3 regions of the Paenibacillus sp. FSL R5-0749 genome follow, and region 2 is predicted to be linked to each of the others. Evidence: predicted binding sites of a transcription regulator. Region 2 holds the regulator's gene; each other region holds the start of a gene.
The links. Region 2 encodes LexA, which represses DNA repair genes until DNA is damaged. Its sites were predicted from a motif close to CGAACATATGTTCG; they were not measured.
Positions count from the first base shown of each region.

Region 1 (3,286 bases), 820 kb from region 2:
AAGGCATATATGAGCGCAGTGACGTCTCAATTCGTGAACTGGAAGGTTTGGAGCAGACCAAAGGTCCACTGTATGGAGAATGCCCAAGACATGTCACCGTTACCGAGAATGGACTACTCATTAAAGTCGATATCGTGGAAGGACAGAAGACAGGTTACTTCTTCGACCAACGTGAGAATCGTGCAGCGATCGAACCGCTTATGAAGGGTTGGGGCTATAAGAGTGGAATCACACTCCAAACGACTGAGCAGGACGGCACAGAGCAGCTCTTGCCTGTGAATAAAAGCGGTAAGGTAGTTACATTCCCTTATTGGGATGGTGCCACCGTACTGGAGTGCTTCTCACACACGGGCAGCTTCACGTTAAATGCTTGCAAATATGGAGCCAAGAAAGTGACTTGTCTTGATATATCGGAGCATGCCATTGAAAGTGCACGAACGAATGTCGAACTGAATGGTTTCACCGACCGTGTCGAATTCGTAGTTGCCGATGCATTCCAGTACTTGCGTGAACAAGTGAAAGGACTGGATGAACGTACTGCACGTGCGCGTGCTGGCGAACAAAAAGTAGATACTTCCAAAGCGCTTGCAGCTGGCGGTAAAACGTTTGATGTAGTGATCCTCGATCCCCCAGCGTTTGCCAAGACGAAATCAGCAGTCAAAGGCGCATGCCGTGGATATAAGGATATCAACCTGCAAGGAATGAAACTGGTCAATGAGGGCGGATATTTGGTAACCGCCAGCTGTTCATACCACATGCGTCCAGACCTCTTCCTGGATACGATTGCTGATGCAGCGGAAGATGCTGGCAAAGTGCTTCGTCTGATCGACTGGAAGGCAGCCGGTAAGGACCACCCGCAAATTTTGGGCGTGGATGAAGGACATTACCTCAAATTTGCTATTTTCGAGGTGCGCAGCAAAAAGAATTAGAGAAGTCTCTTTTTACTTTTTTTAATTCTTCGTGAGATAAAGTGAAGTTTAAATGAATGATACTTTCGGTTAAAAGTCCACAGTGTGAACAGCTGCGGGCTTTTTGCCGTGTTAACGGAGAGAGTCTCCGGTTTTACCGGATAGTGGCAAACGTATGTTCCGAACCAAGTCAGATATGTTATACTGGGAATTAAAATCTTGTACGTGTGGTTTGGAGGATTAGACATGTCCGTTCGTTTTCTTATTGGCCGGGCAGGCAGCGGCAAAAGCTCGCTGATTACCCGGGAAATTACATCCTTGCTTCAAAAGGAGCCGCAAGGTAAACCTTTGATTTTACTCGTTCCCGAACAGAGTTCCTTTCGAACAGAGCAGGCATTGGTGTCTTCTGGAGCAATTAAAGGTACCATGCGTGCAGAAGTGCTCGGCTTTCGCCGATTAGCTTACCGCATAATGCAGGAAGCAGGCGGTTCTGCTCGTATTCCAATCGGAGCCGAAGGCAAAAAGATGCTGCTCTATAAGGTCATCCAGCGTCGTAAGGAAGAATTGAAGCTGTTTGGTGCATCCGGCAGCCAGCTGGGTTTTATAGGCGAATTAAATGACTTATATAGTGAGTTTAAACGTTATGAAGTTGATCCATCTTTGCTGGAAGAAGGGTTGTCTGGAGGGTATACCTCATCCTCTTCGCCAATTCTGGAGGACAAGTTGCATGACTTGAATCTGATCTATCGTGACTATGAACAGGAACTGACCAATTTATATATTGATGATGAAGACACGTTGACCGAGCTGACAGATCGTTTGTCGGAAAGTACATTACTGCAGGATGCTCAGATCTGGATTGATGGTTTTCAGGGATTCACGCCACAGGAGATGAGTGTGATCGGTCGCCTGATGTTGCAGTGCTCTTCCGTGACGATTGCACTGACATTGGATCGTCCATATGATCACGGCGCACTGCCTGGAGAACTGGAACTGTTCTATCCAACGGCAAGTGCCTATGCGCGTTTGAAAGGGATGGCTGAAGAACTGGGTGCACCGAGCGATATCACCGTGCTAGATTCGGAGATTCCACCTAGATACAAGGATCGTCCGGGACTTGCTCATCTGGAGGCTGGTTTTGACCGCCGAATTCGTTGGAAAGGTGATGGTACTGATTCAGGAATCCGCCTAGTTGCAGCGGAGAACCGACGAGCTGAGATGGAGGGAGCACTCCGTGAGATGCGGCGTCTGGCGCAAAACGAAGGTGCGCGTTATCGGGATATGGCAGTACTTGTTCGTCAGTTGGATACCTACGCTGATATAGCTGAACCGTTATTCAGGGACTATGGTGTACCTGTCTTTCTGGACCGCAGAAGAAATGAACTTCATCACCCATTATCCGAATTTATCCGTTCCGCACTGGATATTGTTCGGCGCCACTGGCGTTACGAGGATGTATTTCGCTGTGTCAAAACGGATCTGCTGCTTCCGCGTGATGGTTCCATCACTCGTGAAGATATGGACCAGCTTGAGAATTATGTGCTGGCTTGTGGTATTCATGGGTATCGCTGGACTGACGGCAAGCCGTGGAAGTATGTACCCAGCCTGTCGCTGGAAGACAATGGTCAGGATGGCCGTAGTCGTGGACGGGACCAAATGCTTTCTTTAATGGAGCGTTGTCGAGCGGTCATTACAGATGCCTTGGGTGCTTTTGAGAAACGGATGAAAAAAGCAAAGACAGCCAAAGCTCAATGCGAGGCACTATACAGACTGCTGGAAGAGGCCGAGATTCCATGGAAGCTGGAACAGATGTCTGCTGAAGCTAAGACTCAAGGTGACCCAGAACGGTCGAGAGAACATCGGCAGATGTGGGGAGCTGTGCTGGATCTATTGGATCAGATGGTAGATATGATGGGCAATGAACGGTTGGATATCACTCTGTTTGCCGGGATGATTGAGACCGGATTAACGGAACTGAAGCTGGGTCTGGTACCACCCGCACTTGATCAGGTATTGGTTGGTTCCATGGACCGTACACGTCTTCAGGACATCAAATACGTATTTATCCTTGGTGCAGTTGATGGTGAATTGCCAGCTGTACCTCAGGATGATGGCGTATTAACGGAACTGGAGAGAGCGTTACTGACGGAAAGAGGTGTAGCGCTTGGACCAGGTGCAACGAGGCAAATGTTGGATGAACGTTTTCTGATCTATACGGCACTTACAGCGGCAAGCAACCAATTGTGGTTGAGTTACCCGGTTGCTGATGATGAGGGAAAAGCACTGCTTCCTTCCGAGATTGTCCGCCATGTACGGAAAATGTTTGGTCTACAAGAACAGCCATTGCTTGCCCAACCACCGGTTGTGAACTCGGAAGA
Region 1 is NZ_CP152005.1:4,767,435-4,770,720, reverse strand. It holds gene MKY85_RS21320 (class I SAM-dependent rRNA methyltransferase) at 1-929, shown strand, start outside; gene addB (helicase-exonuclease AddAB subunit AddB) at 1,155-3,286, shown strand, end outside.
Region 1: addB (helicase-exonuclease AddAB subunit AddB) is a predicted target of LexA. The motif match lies at 1,077-1,090, and genes of this name have one in related genera.

Region 2 (3,286 bases):
TGATCTGGTGTGCTTTTGCAAACTTCAGCAAACGTTCTGCAATCGCATCTGTATCGTAACGGTTCAATAACTTGGTGAACACCCATCTTTTCCCGCGACTTTTATGTTCGATAACAACTGTGCCTGGTTCAATTCTGAATTTGACAATATCTTCAACCCCGATTGAACGTTCACGATTACCCTTTGTTGTTATAATCCGATTACTGCTGATCTTGATGTATGGACGACGAAGCATGAAGATGACTGCCAAAAATACGTAAAGCAGCATCGTCACCCAGTCCCAGGTTGTCATCGGAGCTTGCACAAGGAACGTGCTCATAAACAGATACAAAAAGGCGAGACCGATCAAAAATATAGGGAACAAAAGGCTACGTCCCTTAAAGACTTCTTCACCTGGTGTACCTGTGATTGGCTGACCACTTTTTTTGCGTTGCTGATTTAACTGCTTGGAATTTTTCTTAACCGTTCTCTCGAACGAACGCGACATGAGAATCCCCCTTATGTGTCTTTGTATCGGCTTACATAACTGTAAACCAACATTTCCCCCTATAAATTGCATACTCAGAATAACAGGAAGAAACCTAAATATCATAATGATATCATTAGGTTTCGTTAGTGTTTGAGTTTGCCTTGGTGGCCTTTGTCATTCTCATCATCAACAATCTCAATGGTATCCAGTTGTTGTCTGAAATTGCTGCGAATATTACTCAAATAAATCTCTCTTAGCTCGGCACGTTCAGCAAGTTCTTCCTCCGACAATCCAGTGGACTTTTGCTTACGAGCCAATTCGTTAATACGTGCTACCAGACTATCTATATCCAAGCTTGTCCCCTCCAAAAATACAAAGTCATATTAACTTTGCCATGATAAAGGCTGCTTGTCAAGCTGACACGCGTTAACTCTCATTGATGTGCTTTTATTCTGCGAATTGCGGTAGAGTTAGTACTTGTCCCACTTGGATCGAAGTCGCTTGAAGTTGATTCACTTTCTTAATTGCTTCTATATATATACGTGTATCCATATTAGTCGGTTTATGTTCCAAAGAAATACTCCATAATGTTTCCCCTTGTGAAACGGCTATCTTTCCTCCAGGCAGAACATCATTCTCATTGCCAGCAAATACCGTTAATACAGTGCTACATCCAATAAATATAATCAAAGAAGTGATGGCTACCTTTAATATCCATGAAGAAATCTTGAAACGCGCTAAAACCTTCTTGTAGTTCCCTATGTTAGACTTCACCAGTTCCGAATTCATCGGTTCATAAATACTTTGATAAGTTGAATATCTCATTAAATACCGCCTCCAAACGTTTGTTCCTATCTGTTGAAATCAATATAACACGAACACTTGTTTTGTTCAATAGATTTTTAGAACAATTGTTCGCTTGTTTTTTGAAGGAGAAATATCTTAATTCAAACCCTTCTGCGAAGCATTTGCAGTATTTTGTTCTGACTTTTGGATAAATTCGGTTCTATAAGTTAAAAAACACTGATTATATGCCATTTTATTTAGAACTTATGTTTGTACGAACGGAGGTTCTATGTTATAATTTTCCCAAACGTTACTAAAATGGGGTTGATACGGTATGTCGAAGATATCCAGCAGGCAGCAGGCAATTCTGGAATTTATACGAAATGAAGTCCGGTTGAAGGGGTATCCTCCTTCCGTACGGGAAATTGGTGAAGCTGTTGGATTGGCTTCCAGCTCAACAGTACATGGACATTTGGATCGCCTGGAGAAAAAAGGTTTGATCCGACGCGACCCTACCAAGCCAAGAGCCATTGAGCTTTTGAGCCAGGAAGAATCTGAGCATTCTCATCAATTTGCTCATAGCGTTGCACGTATTCCTGTCGTTGGTAAGGTTACAGCCGGGGTTCCAATTACTGCAACCGAGAACATTGAAGACTACTTCCCTCTTCCTACACATTATGTAGGTGAACAGAAAGTGTTTATGCTTTCGGTAGTCGGAGATAGTATGGTGGAAGCAGGAATCGTTAACGGAGATTACGTTATTGTCCGTCAACAGCAAACTGCTGATAACGGTGATATCGTAGTGGCAATGACTGAAGACGATGAAGCTACAGTGAAAACGTTCTATAAAGAGAAAGATCATATTCGCCTTCAACCGGAGAATGCGACTTTCGAGCCTTTACGTTTGAAACACGTTAGTATTCTGGGTAAAGTCATTGGCCTTTTCCGAGATATTCATTAATATCTAACCTGAGTAACAAAACTAGATGCAATACACTGAAATACAAAAAGAGGTTGCCCTGATGAACAGGACAACCTCTTTTTATGTTTATATTGTTTTATCGGATAATTATTCGCTGCGTTTCAGAACACTCTTGTGATGCGAGAACACATCAAAGCTCTGTTGTCCGTGATATGAGCCCATACCACTCTCTCCTACACCACCAAACGGAAGATAATGCGAAGTCATATGAGAAAGCGTGTCATTAATACATCCCCCACCGAAGGAAACTTGATTCAGCACCTGATCCTGCAGTTGCTCATCCTGTGTGAAGAGATAAAGTGCCAATGGTTTTGGTCGGCGAACAATCTCATCCAGCATGGGGTTCAAGTCACTGTACGTAAATACAGGAAGAATCGGACCAAAGATCTCTTCTTGCATGACAGGTGAATCCCAGTTCACATCTCCAAGTACAGTCGGCTCAATCAGCAACTGCTCACGCACAGACCGTCCACCTATCAGCGTTTTGCCATCTGTAAGAAATTTCGACAACCGATCAAAGTTACGCGCGTTGACAATATGTGGGAAATCAGCATTCTGTAACACATCATCCCCAAATTTATCTTTGACCTCTGCGCCAATCAGATTAATTAATTCGTCATGAACTTGTTCATGCACAAGCAAGTAATCCGGAGCAACACATGTTTGCCCTGCATTCAGGAACTTACCACGAACAATACGTTGAGCTACCAGCTTCAGATCTGCGTCACTATGGACAATAGCAGGACTCTTACCACCTAATTCAAGAGTTACAGGAGTCAGGTGCTCCGCAGCCGCCTTCATAACAATGCGACCAACACCCGTACTACCTGTGAAGAAAATATAATCAAACTTCTCTTTCAACAATGCTGTGCTGGCTTCGACTTCCCCTTCCATAACGGCAATATACTCCTGAGGGAAGATCTCCTGAATAAGATCATACGTCAGACGAGATACGGCTGGTGTTAATTCAGAAGGCTTGATAACTGCACAGTTACCGGCTGCAATTGCTCCAATCAGTGGACCAAACGCCAGTTGGAAAGGATAGTTCC
Region 2 is NZ_CP152005.1:3,947,005-3,950,290, forward strand. It holds gene MKY85_RS17380 (hypothetical protein) at 1-487, opposite strand, end outside; gene MKY85_RS17385 (DUF896 domain-containing protein) at 613-822, opposite strand; gene MKY85_RS17390 (LysM peptidoglycan-binding domain-containing protein) at 917-1,294, opposite strand; gene lexA (transcriptional repressor LexA) at 1,590-2,216, shown strand; gene MKY85_RS17400 (aldehyde dehydrogenase) at 2,325-3,286, opposite strand, start outside.

Region 3 (3,286 bases), 380 kb from region 2:
GATTTTGACCGGGATACATCGGAAGAACAGATTCTTTTGGCAGAGGACAACGATCAAGTACTTGGATTTGCGTCACTATATGTACCTGACCGCTTTATTCATAATTTGTTTGTGCACCCAAGTGCTGCCGGCAAAGGGGTGGGAAAGCAGTTACTTCAGCAATCCGTGGTCGAACTGGGAACGCCTGTCACATTAAAATGTGTCTCGGATAATCATAAAGCACTCACATTTTATAAAAAGCAAGGCTGGAAAGCTATTGTAGAAGAAGGTGAACCTGGATCAAGATATTGGGTTCTTCAATATAAGGAATGAGGGAAAAGAAGACATGAATATCAGAAAAATAAATGAAAATGGAGTATCTATTGCTTACGTTACGAGTGATGAAGAATTAATTACCGATGTTCAATCCGCTATCGATCTTATGGCTACGGTTCGATATGAAGCCGATTGTCACCGTATTATAGTTAACAAATCTGCTGTCAGTGAAGTGTTTTTTGATCTGAAAACACGGCTGGCAGGTGAAGTGTTGCAAAAGTTCATCAATTACCAGACCAAAATTGCGATCATTGGTGATTTTTCCGGTTATACTAGCAAAAGTCTTCGAGATTTTATCTATGAAAGCAACATGGGGAACGATATATTCTTCGTAACAGAGGAAGAACTGGCTATTGAAAAGCTAAGCAAGAAACAGTGATTTAAATTAACTAGGGCGTGTCTGAAAACTCCGAAGGGAGCAGATTTTGCCGAATTTTCGTTCCAAGCAAGAAAGTTTTCTGCAGGCGTGCCGGGGCACGTCAAGGGAAAGTGACGCAGCAGGGGGCGAAAAGGCGGTGAAAGATGCACTTCAGCGAGTTTTGAGACACGCCCTAAAGAGAGATGGAGAGATTGAGATGGATATTGTGTCATATCGGGAGCAAGATCAGGAACGACTGGTTCAGATTTGGGAGAGAGCTGTTCGAGCAACACATTCATTTTTGGAGGAACAACACATTCAATTCTATCGGGATGTGGTAAGCAAAGTATTACAGGAACGGCAAGTCGAGGTGTGGGAAACTCTAGATAAAGAACATCAGCCTGTCGGTTTTATCGGGTTGCAAGATAACTTTATTGAGATGTTATTCGTCGATCCAAGTCAGCATGGACAGGGAGTTGGTCGTCTGCTGATCGAACATACTGTCAAGATCAAAGGACGCCACCTGAAGGTGGATGTCAACGAACAGAATCCTGGAGCTGCACAATTCTATAGCAAAATGGGGTTTGTACAGATCGGACGCTCCGAATTCGATGGTTCTGGTAATCCGTTCCCGCTATTGCACCTGGAAATTTCATAAAGGATAAGAATGTTCTCGTTGAAGTCGCTAATTTAGCGGCTTTTTTTGCGAGCGTAACCTAGTATGATCTGAATCCTTCACTTGGTCCTATGCCAAATATAAATATTTACCTCTTGCATAAGGAACACATGTTCGGTTTATAATATATACAAACATACGTTCTTAAATGTACAGGAGTGATTTCAGTGTGGACTAAGCAGCGAACCATCATGCTCATTGATATGCAGAGTTTTTATGCTTCAGTCGAAAAGGCAAAAATGCCCCAATACAAAAATAGACCTCTCGCCGTTGCAGGCGATCCAGCAAGACGTTCTGGCATTATTCTTGCCGCTTGTCCATTAGCCAAAGCTAAGGGGGTATCTACCGCAGAACCACTCTGGCAGTCTCTTCAGAAGTGCCCTGAACTGATCATTGTCAGACCTCACATGCAAGAATACATTGAAGTTTCCACCCAAATTATGTCCATTATTGAGGAATTCACCGATCTGGTTGAGCCATACAGTATAGACGAATTATTCGCTGATTTTACAGGGTCTATGCATTTATTTGGTAATGATCCAATCGATTTGGCCAAACAAATTCAAGACAAAATCTATAACGAAACAGGGGTTTACGCCAGAGCGGGCATTGGTGAAAACAAAATTATCAGTAAATTGTGCTGCGATATGATTGCTAAAAAAGCGGAAGGTGGCATTTTTCACTTAAAGAAAGAGGAGTTACATCTTCACATTGGAGATAAGCCCATCCGCGATATGTGGGGGATTGGCTCAAGAATGGAAAAACATCTCTGGAAGATGGGTATCCGAACCATTAAAGACCTGGCGAATACGCCTCTTTCCAAATTAAGAAGCAAATGGGGTGTTAATGGAGAAGTCATCTGGAGGGTTGCCAATGGACTCGACAATTCGCCGGTAACGGTCAACACACACAATACACAAAAGGATATCGGAAACGGAATGACCCTGCCCAGAGATTTCACAGAAGCATGGGAGATTGAAGTGGTTATTCTCGATATCTGTACAGAAGTGTGCAGAAGAGCCCGTAAAAAGGGGCTGATGGGTAGTGTCATATCTTTGAGTGTATCGGGAGCAGATTTTGATCACCCAACGGGTTTTCACAGGCAGGTTAAACTGTCTGATCCTACAAACATAACCGTTGATGTGTGCAAAATAGCCAAACGCATATTCCATCAACATTGGGATGGGCAACCTGTGCGCCGTGTAGGCGTATCCCTATCTCAATTATCCAATGCGGATACATATCAACTATCTTTCTTCGATGATCAAGAGCAGAAACGAGCCATTGATCAGGTGATGGACAACATCAAGGATCGATATGGCGACATTGCCATTCTTCGAGCGAGCTCCATTACGGCTGCGGGCCAAGCGATCGATCGAGCATCTAAAATTGGGGGGCATTACAAATGAGCAAAAAACTGGAGGCCAATGGATTATGGGAATCGAGCCGCATGATGCTTCCACAACATAAAGAACGAATTATACAGCATCGTACTCAAATTCATGTTCAAGCGAAACCTCTGATTCATGAAGATGAGTGGGAGATTATTGCTCAACATATAGATATGTCCCTCAACTATACGTTGCAAGCCACCTTTGAAGTATTTCATGAGTCAGGCAATCGGTATATACACGGGATCGTCACTTCAGTCAGTGCCTTTGGAAAAAAAATAAAAATTGAAATGGATAATGGATTTGAATGGGTCGATTTTGATCAACTGGTCACTGTAAAGTTTGAAGAAGGAGGAGGTGTGTACGGTGAGACAAACTTCTGAGGAACTTGCACTCGTCAAGAGGCTGGTTGAGCTTCCGTATCTTTTAGGTGCTCTGGAGGTAGATAAGCATAAAATATACGCTTCAAACTTTAAGATGAAATCGGTGTATATTGATTACCTGGACGGTACTCAAAAGAAAATTGCTTTAGAGATGTACAAGTCA
Region 3 is NZ_CP152005.1:3,569,236-3,572,521, forward strand. It holds gene MKY85_RS15740 (GNAT family N-acetyltransferase) at 1-312, shown strand, start outside; gene MKY85_RS15745 (DUF4180 domain-containing protein) at 326-694, shown strand; gene MKY85_RS15750 (acetyltransferase) at 885-1,331, shown strand; gene MKY85_RS15755 (DNA polymerase IV) at 1,541-2,758, shown strand; gene MKY85_RS15760 (YolD-like family protein) at 2,755-3,123, shown strand; gene MKY85_RS15765 (hypothetical protein) at 3,107-3,286, shown strand, end outside.
Region 3: MKY85_RS15755 (DNA polymerase IV) is a predicted target of LexA. The motif match lies at 1,481-1,494, and genes of this name have one in related genera.